One region of the Vreelandella sp. L-15 genome, then DNA from elsewhere that is predicted to be linked to it. Evidence: predicted binding sites of a transcription regulator. Region 1 holds the regulator's gene; each other region holds the start of a gene.
What was found. The regulator sigma-54, encoded in region 1, starts transcription at its own class of promoters, with help from an activator protein. The targets are predictions, from matches to a motif close to TGGCACNNNNNTTGCTNT.
Positions count from the first base shown of each region.

Region 2: the regulator sigma-54 is predicted to act here: its motif matches at 1,412-1,429, upstream of AC13CY_RS11530 (NCS1 family nucleobase:cation symporter-1).
Region 3: the regulator sigma-54 is predicted to act here: its motif matches at 915-932, upstream of codB (cytosine permease).

Region 1 covers NZ_JBSXNN010000092.1:85,697-87,968, forward strand. The annotation lists gene AC13CY_RS13955 (RNA polymerase factor sigma-54) at 68-1,483, shown strand; gene hpf (ribosome hibernation-promoting factor, HPF/YfiA family) at 1,581-1,889, shown strand; gene ptsN (PTS IIA-like nitrogen regulatory protein PtsN) at 1,894-2,272, shown strand, end outside.
Region 2 covers NZ_JBSXNN010000079.1:16,156-18,427, reverse strand. The annotation lists gene AC13CY_RS11530 (NCS1 family nucleobase:cation symporter-1) at 1-1,356, opposite strand, end outside; gene AC13CY_RS11525 (nitrilase-related carbon-nitrogen hydrolase) at 1,977-2,272, shown strand, end outside.
Region 3 covers NZ_JBSXNN010000093.1:53,172-55,443, forward strand. The annotation lists gene codB (cytosine permease) at 1-874, opposite strand, end outside; gene AC13CY_RS14715 (HAMP domain-containing protein) at 1,122-2,272, shown strand, end outside.

The DNA.
Region 1 (2,272 bases):
TATTGCACTTGCACCAAGCCATAACTCGCTCTAGGGTGGAGCTTTCTGATTAACGAGTGGTTCTCAGATGGTCATGAAAGCTTCTCTCCAATTGCGTATCGGCACACAGCTGACCATGACACCTCAGCTGCAGCAGGCTATCGCCCTGCTTCAGCTATCGACGCTGGACCTTCGTCAAGAAATTCAGCAAGCGCTAGATGCCAATCCCATGCTTGAGCAAGAAGATGAGTTTGGCGAGCAGGCTGTCAGTGAGCCTCAAGAGGCTGAGTGGTCCGAGAGCATCCCCAACGAACTCTCCGTCGACAGTGACTGGTCAGATACCTATCAAGACATAGGCAGCCTGGGTGGCAGCAGTGAAGGCCCCGACTTCGAGCGCCAAGCCGCTGGACAAAGCCTACATGGCCACCTGCTATGGCAACTGGCCATGACAGACTTTAGCCCGCGAGAATACGCCATCGCGGAAAGCCTGATTGATGCGCTGGATGCCAACGGCTATCTCACCCAGCCGCTTAATGACATTCGGGAAGGATTAAAAGCCCAAGGCCATGACAGCTTAAGCCAGCGGGAAGTGGAAAATACCCTGCTGCGCTTGCAGCAATTTGAGCCCACCGGCGTCTTTGCCCGAGACCTGCGTGAATGCCTGATGCTGCAACTCGCCTCACTACCTGAGGACACCCCTCTGCTAATGCCCGCCAAACGGCTGGTTCGCCAGTTTTTGGAAGCATTAGGCAAAGACGATATGCGGCTTCTCAAGCGCCGTTTAAGCCTTGATGACGAGCAGCTTGACGATGTCATCCGTTTAATTCGCAGCCTTGACCCACGCCCTGGGAGCACCTATGGCGTTACCGACGACAGCTACATCACCCCCGACCTAGTCGTTCGGCACGACAATGAAGGTTGGCATTTAGAGCTCAATCCAGAAGCACTACCACGCTTGCGTATACAGCCCGACTACGCCAGCTTGATCAAACGCGCAGACAAAAGCCAAGACAACCAGTTCCTCAAAGAGCACCTCCAAGAAGCCCGCTGGCTGATCAAAAGCTTATCGAGTCGCAATGACACGCTGCTACGAGTTGGGCGTGAAATTATTGCACGCCAAATTGGCTTTCTGGAGCATGGCGAAGAAGCAATGAAACCGCTGATTTTAGCGGATATTGCTGAAGCGGTAGAGATGCACGAATCCACCATATCTCGTGTGACCACGCAGAAATTTATTCACACGCCACGGGGCGTTTTCGAGCTTAAGTACTTCTTCTCAAGCCAGGTAAGCGGCCAAGACGGCGGCGACAGCCACTCCAGCACAGCCATTCGCGCCCGCATCAAAAAGCTGATTCAGGATGAGCCCTCAGGAAAACCGCTCTCCGATAGCCGCTTGGTGACTCTGCTTGAAGAGGGGGGCATTAGCGTTGCACGGCGTACTGTCGCAAAATATCGGGAGTCAATGGGCATTCCCTCGTCAAGTGAGCGCCGCCGTTTACGCTAGTTAAGCGGTACGTATGAACAAACTCAACGCAAGGGCTTTGCAATAGCGTAAAAAGGGTTACAATCGAAGTACAGTCCGATGGATAAGGAGCACGTCAATGCAAGTAAACATCACTGGTCATCACGTTGAACTGACTGACGCCTTGCGCGACTACGTTAACGAAAAGCTAGAGCGCGTTGAACGCCACTACGACAACATTACCACGGTGCAAGTGACCTTATCTGTTGAGAAGGAGCGCCAGCAAGCAGCCTGCACACTGCACGCTGCCGGTGCAGACCTTCACGCCGAAGCGCTTGATAACGACATGTATGCCGCTATTGATGCGCTAGCAGACAAAATCGATCGTCAACTCGTTAAACATAAGGAAAAAGCACAAGCTCGCGCCCAGGGCGCTGGTGTGCGTTAACTCAATGACGTTGGAAACCATCCTCCCCCCGGAGCGCGTGCTTTATGACGTTCCCGGGGGCAGCAAAAAACGGGTGCTGGAGTTTTTCAGCACCTTTATCGCCCAAAATACACCCAGCCTAGATAGCCAAGAGGTGTTTAGCCGACTCATTGGCCGCGAGCGACTAGGCAGTACGGGGATAGGCAACGGGGTTGCCATCCCCCACGCTCGCAGTCCTCACTGTAGCGCACCCATTGCTGGCTTTTTAAAGCTTGCTGAGCCAGTAGACTTCGACGCCATTGATGGCGACCCGGTGGATCTTGTGTTTGTGCTGCTGGTACCAGAAGAGGCAGATGACACCCACCTAGCACTGCTTGGCCAAGTGGCTACTATTATGAACGACG
Region 2 (2,272 bases), on a different contig from region 1:
CAGTAAGGTCAGCACAACAGGAACCCCGAAAGCGATAAAACCGGCCATGTTGACCGCAGGATAGGCGTGACTATCCAGGTACAGGCTGGGTACATCCAGGCGCTGCTTTTTAATCAGGAAGTAGTCCACCGCCATAATGCCCGCAATGGGGCCTAACAGACTGGAGTAACCCAGCAGCCAATTGGAGTACATCTGCTCAAGAGACACTCCAGGAGGAATGATGCCTGCCTTTTGTAACAGGTCATAGCCCATCAGCAGCACTCCCACCGCACCGGTTATCAGCACGCCACGCGTCTGGTTGATCACTTTTGGCGCTATGTTCTGAAAATCATTGGTAGGTGAGACGATATTAGAAGCGGTGTTGGTCGAAATAGTGGCAATAATGATCAATAACATCGCCATAATGACCCAGAAGGGGCTGTCGATATAACCGATTAACCTCACCGGATCTGCAACGGTTTGCCCTACTAGCGATTCAGACGCAGCGGTTAGCACAACCCCAAGGGCAGCAAAGAAGAACATCGTCAGCGGTAGACCAATAATTTGACCTGCAATTTGATCTTTTTGGCTTTTGGCAAAGCGGCTGAAGTCAGGAATATTTAGTGAGAGAGTCGCCCAAAAACCCACCATGGCGGTCAAACCGGCAAAGAAATAACCATAAACGGAAGCCCCCTCAGGGCGCGATGGCGGTTGAGCCAGCAGCTCGGTCATCGACATATGCGGCCACGCCCACATCATCAGGCCAACGCCTACGGCCAACAGCAGCGGTGCAGCCAGCGTTTCCAGCCACTTAATCGACTCCGCTCCGCGAATGACCACATACAGGTTCATCGCGCCGAAAACAAAAAAGCCAATCACCTCCCCCACGCCACCCAAAGCAGCCCAGGCAGGAATTAGCTCCGACAGCAGCAAATGGATAGCTAAACCACCAAACATGGTTTGAATGCCGAACCAGCCGCAGCCCACCAGCGCACGTACTAGGCACGGCACATTCGAGCCCAAAATACCGAAGGATGAGCGCAATACCACCGGAAAAGGAATCCCGAACTTAGTGCCAGGAAAGGCATTCAGCGTCAGTGGAATCAGTACGATGACGTTGGCCAGCAGGATGGCAAAGAGCGCCTCCCCCACGCTCAAGCCGAAGTAGGCGGTTAGCACCCCACCCAGCGTATACGTGGGCACGCAGATCGACATCCCCACCCATAGCGCCGCGATATTCCACTTACTCCAGGTACGCTCACTTGCCTGGGTAGGTGCAATATCTTTATTGAAGCGGGGACTATTACGCACGTCCTCACCAACATTAAGTTCAATCAACCCCTCTCTGTCTACCATCTGGGTTCTTGAGCCAGTCATTTTATTCTCCTCAGCAGCGACATTGCCGACCGCAGGTACGGGTTCAGCTTTTGTCGCAGCAATAAGCATGCCTAAACTGAAGACAGGATCGTTAACTTATTGAACAAAAAGCTGACTTGATCGACAGATAGGCAGTCACTACCTACGCGCTTGTTATTGTTTTCGCCAATGTATAGCAAACCCACTAAAAACCTTAGTTCGTTAAAAAAATATTGCACCATAAAAGCACCATAAAAAGTGCACAAACCAGTCAATGAAAAATCAAATTACTGATTTTAAAAGAATTTAAAAACCACCAAATATGTGCAAACACTCACTAAATTAGCAAAAAAAGATCACATAAAAAATAAAAACAAATAAAATCAATTGGTTAATAGATAGCCGCACACCCCATAAAAAAACCTTGAAAAGTGACTACGTAAAGGTCTATGTTCAAAAAGCTGTCAAATATGACAACTTTTACTCATAACAATAAACATTTGGCTTTAAGCCGATGTCACTACACGCCAAGCGACCGCCGTATTTGCTAATCCGTATTAGCAATACATGGTTTTACCTGACCGTTAATCACCGTTATGCGCTAGCAGACGGTTGGTGCGTATGACACGAGAGGGCTTTGTATGCAGAAGATGAAAATCGGCCTGGTTCAAATGGGCCTAAAAACCAGTACCGACCTGGAACCCGCCGCTATTCGAGACACAATGAACGAAGCGCATCTGCCGCTGATAAAACAAGCCGCTGAACAAGGTGTGCAAGTACTGTGCTTCCAGGAAGTGTTTAATCAACCCTACTTTTGCCCCAGCCAGGACAGCAAATGGTACGCCGCTGCCGAGCGGGTGCCGGAAGGCCCCACCTGCCAGATGATGCAGAAGCTCGCCGCCGAACACCGTATGGTGATCATCGTCCCTATCTATGA
Region 3 (2,272 bases), on a different contig from region 1:
CCACAGCGAAGTTGTAAATGGTGTTGTCTTGGGTGGTCCAAATATTCAGAAACAGCATCAGCACGGCGATGGAGACAAAGCCCTGAGCGATGAGAACATCGACGATATCTGCCTGCTGGTAAATCATGGTGCCCAGCGCACCGGTCAGCACCATTAGACCGTTGCCAATGAAAAAGGCTGCAAGCGTTGCGATCACCGCAATTTTCGGTGTCTTGGCAAAGCGGCTCCAGTTGGTTGCTTGAGTGCCGCCGCTAATAAAAGTGCCGATAATAACGGTAATCGCTGCCGCTACGCTCATACTCTCAGAAGGTGTTTTCTGGCTAAGCCCTGCAAACCCTCGTACATCCACCAATCCGGTGAACAGGCTGATCAAAATAAATAGCATCATGGCGGGAACGGCAAAACGTGACAGCCAATCCATGCCTTTATAACCAATCATGGCAGTTATGCAGAAACCGAAACCAAAGAGCACCATTAAGGGGATTTCCAACCAATCAGGCATTCCAGTGGTGCGTACCAGCACTAGTGAAATGGTTGCGGTACCCCAGGCGTACCAGCCAATTTGAGTAAAACCAAGAATAAAATCAGACAGTTTGCTGCCTTTTTCACCAAAGCAGAAGCGGCCCATCAATACAGAGTTCAGACCGCTTTTACATGCGATATAAGCAAGCGAGGCTGCATAAGCGCCTAATAGCAGGTTGCCAATTAGAATGATCAGTAGTAGTTGACCGATTGGAAAAGCTTGGCCTAGCGAGCCTCCGGCCCACATGGTGGCGGTAAAGAAGGTAAAACCAAGAAGCACGGCAGAGGTTGAGAGTAAGCCTTTGCGTGCACTTTGGGGTACTTCACTAAGTGGGTAGTCAGTTTGGTGCATATCAAGCCCCTTTTGAATTACAGAGTGAAACCATTAAGTTTCAGCAAAAGGCATGCCAAATAAGCCGCTCAATTCAGAGGCGTAGCGTTTAAATGGTGTACTTATGAATGTTTCATTTAGTGATAGTTTGTTAATTAATCATGAGCCTACAGCTATTGCTGAGAGGTCGATACCGTTACTCCAAGATTTTGGTCGCTTATAGCATCTGTGCGGATGGCCATAATGCAGATTAAAGGACACGTACTGCATGCAAGAGGTCAGTGCTGACAACGCGCCTGTTTCCAAGGTTAAGCTTCCGTGGCATCGCACGGTGGTGGGCAAAGTCGCCATCTTTATGCTGCTGGGCGTTGTTTTTGCCTACCTGATGGGCGCGATGCTGGGTTTTACCATGGTCGAGCGTAGTGCCCGCGGCCAGTGGGGGCGCGAAGCTCAGGTCAATGCACAGATTGTCAGTGCCACCATTCGCCGAATTTATACCTCCGTCGCTGTGCGTACCGATTCCACTGGTCAAGTGAATCAATTGGTCTCTGCACGCTCCATTGGCGATGAAGACTCGGTGCTCAGCAGCGGGTTCAGCCCTATTGATGTGCTGGCGTTGGCCAGCGCCCAAACACGGCATAACGTGTGGCTCTTTGCATTTGATGCAAGCGGTACCTTCACTCCGGTGGCAGATGCTTATAACAGCACCATTGAGGAGATGATGTTCCCGGATACGTTTGAGCTGAGCAATGACGTGTTAGCCAACGAGTTTTATGTAGGCTTTGCCCATATTGGTGAAGAGGAGCACTTCGTGAGTGCTCTGCCCATTACGACACCCCAAGGTGTTTTACACGGGGTTGTGGTCTCAAGCATTGGCTTAAAAGGTGAGCTTTATCAGGTGCACCGTGACCTGATACTCAAAGTGGTGGCGTCGTTATTCGTTGTGCTGCTAGCCACTGCAATGTTGGTCAGTATGCTGATGAATCAGCTGTTTAAGCCTGTTCCCCGCCTAATACGTTCCCTCTCGGATATTGCCCAGAATAAGACTGACCGTGCCACGCCCTATACGCAGCGCAGCGATGAGATAGGCTGCATGGCGCAAGCGATTGAGGCGTTGCGAAAGAAAGTCGAAGAGCGTGAACACCTCTTAGAGGTGAAAGAGCAGGCGCTGCGCTACCAACATTTAGCGCATCACGATGCCTTAACCAAGCTGCCGAACCGGGTGCAGTTCAACGACGCGCTACAAGAAGCCGTCATGCAAGTGCCTGATGGCACTCCCTTTAATGTAATGATTTTTGATTTAGACCGATTCAAATCAGTGAACGATACGCTCGGCCATGCGGCGGGCGATGCGTTGCTGGTGGAGGCGAGCCAACGAGTAAAAGGGCTGCTGGAAGAGTGTGATTTAGTCGCGCGGTT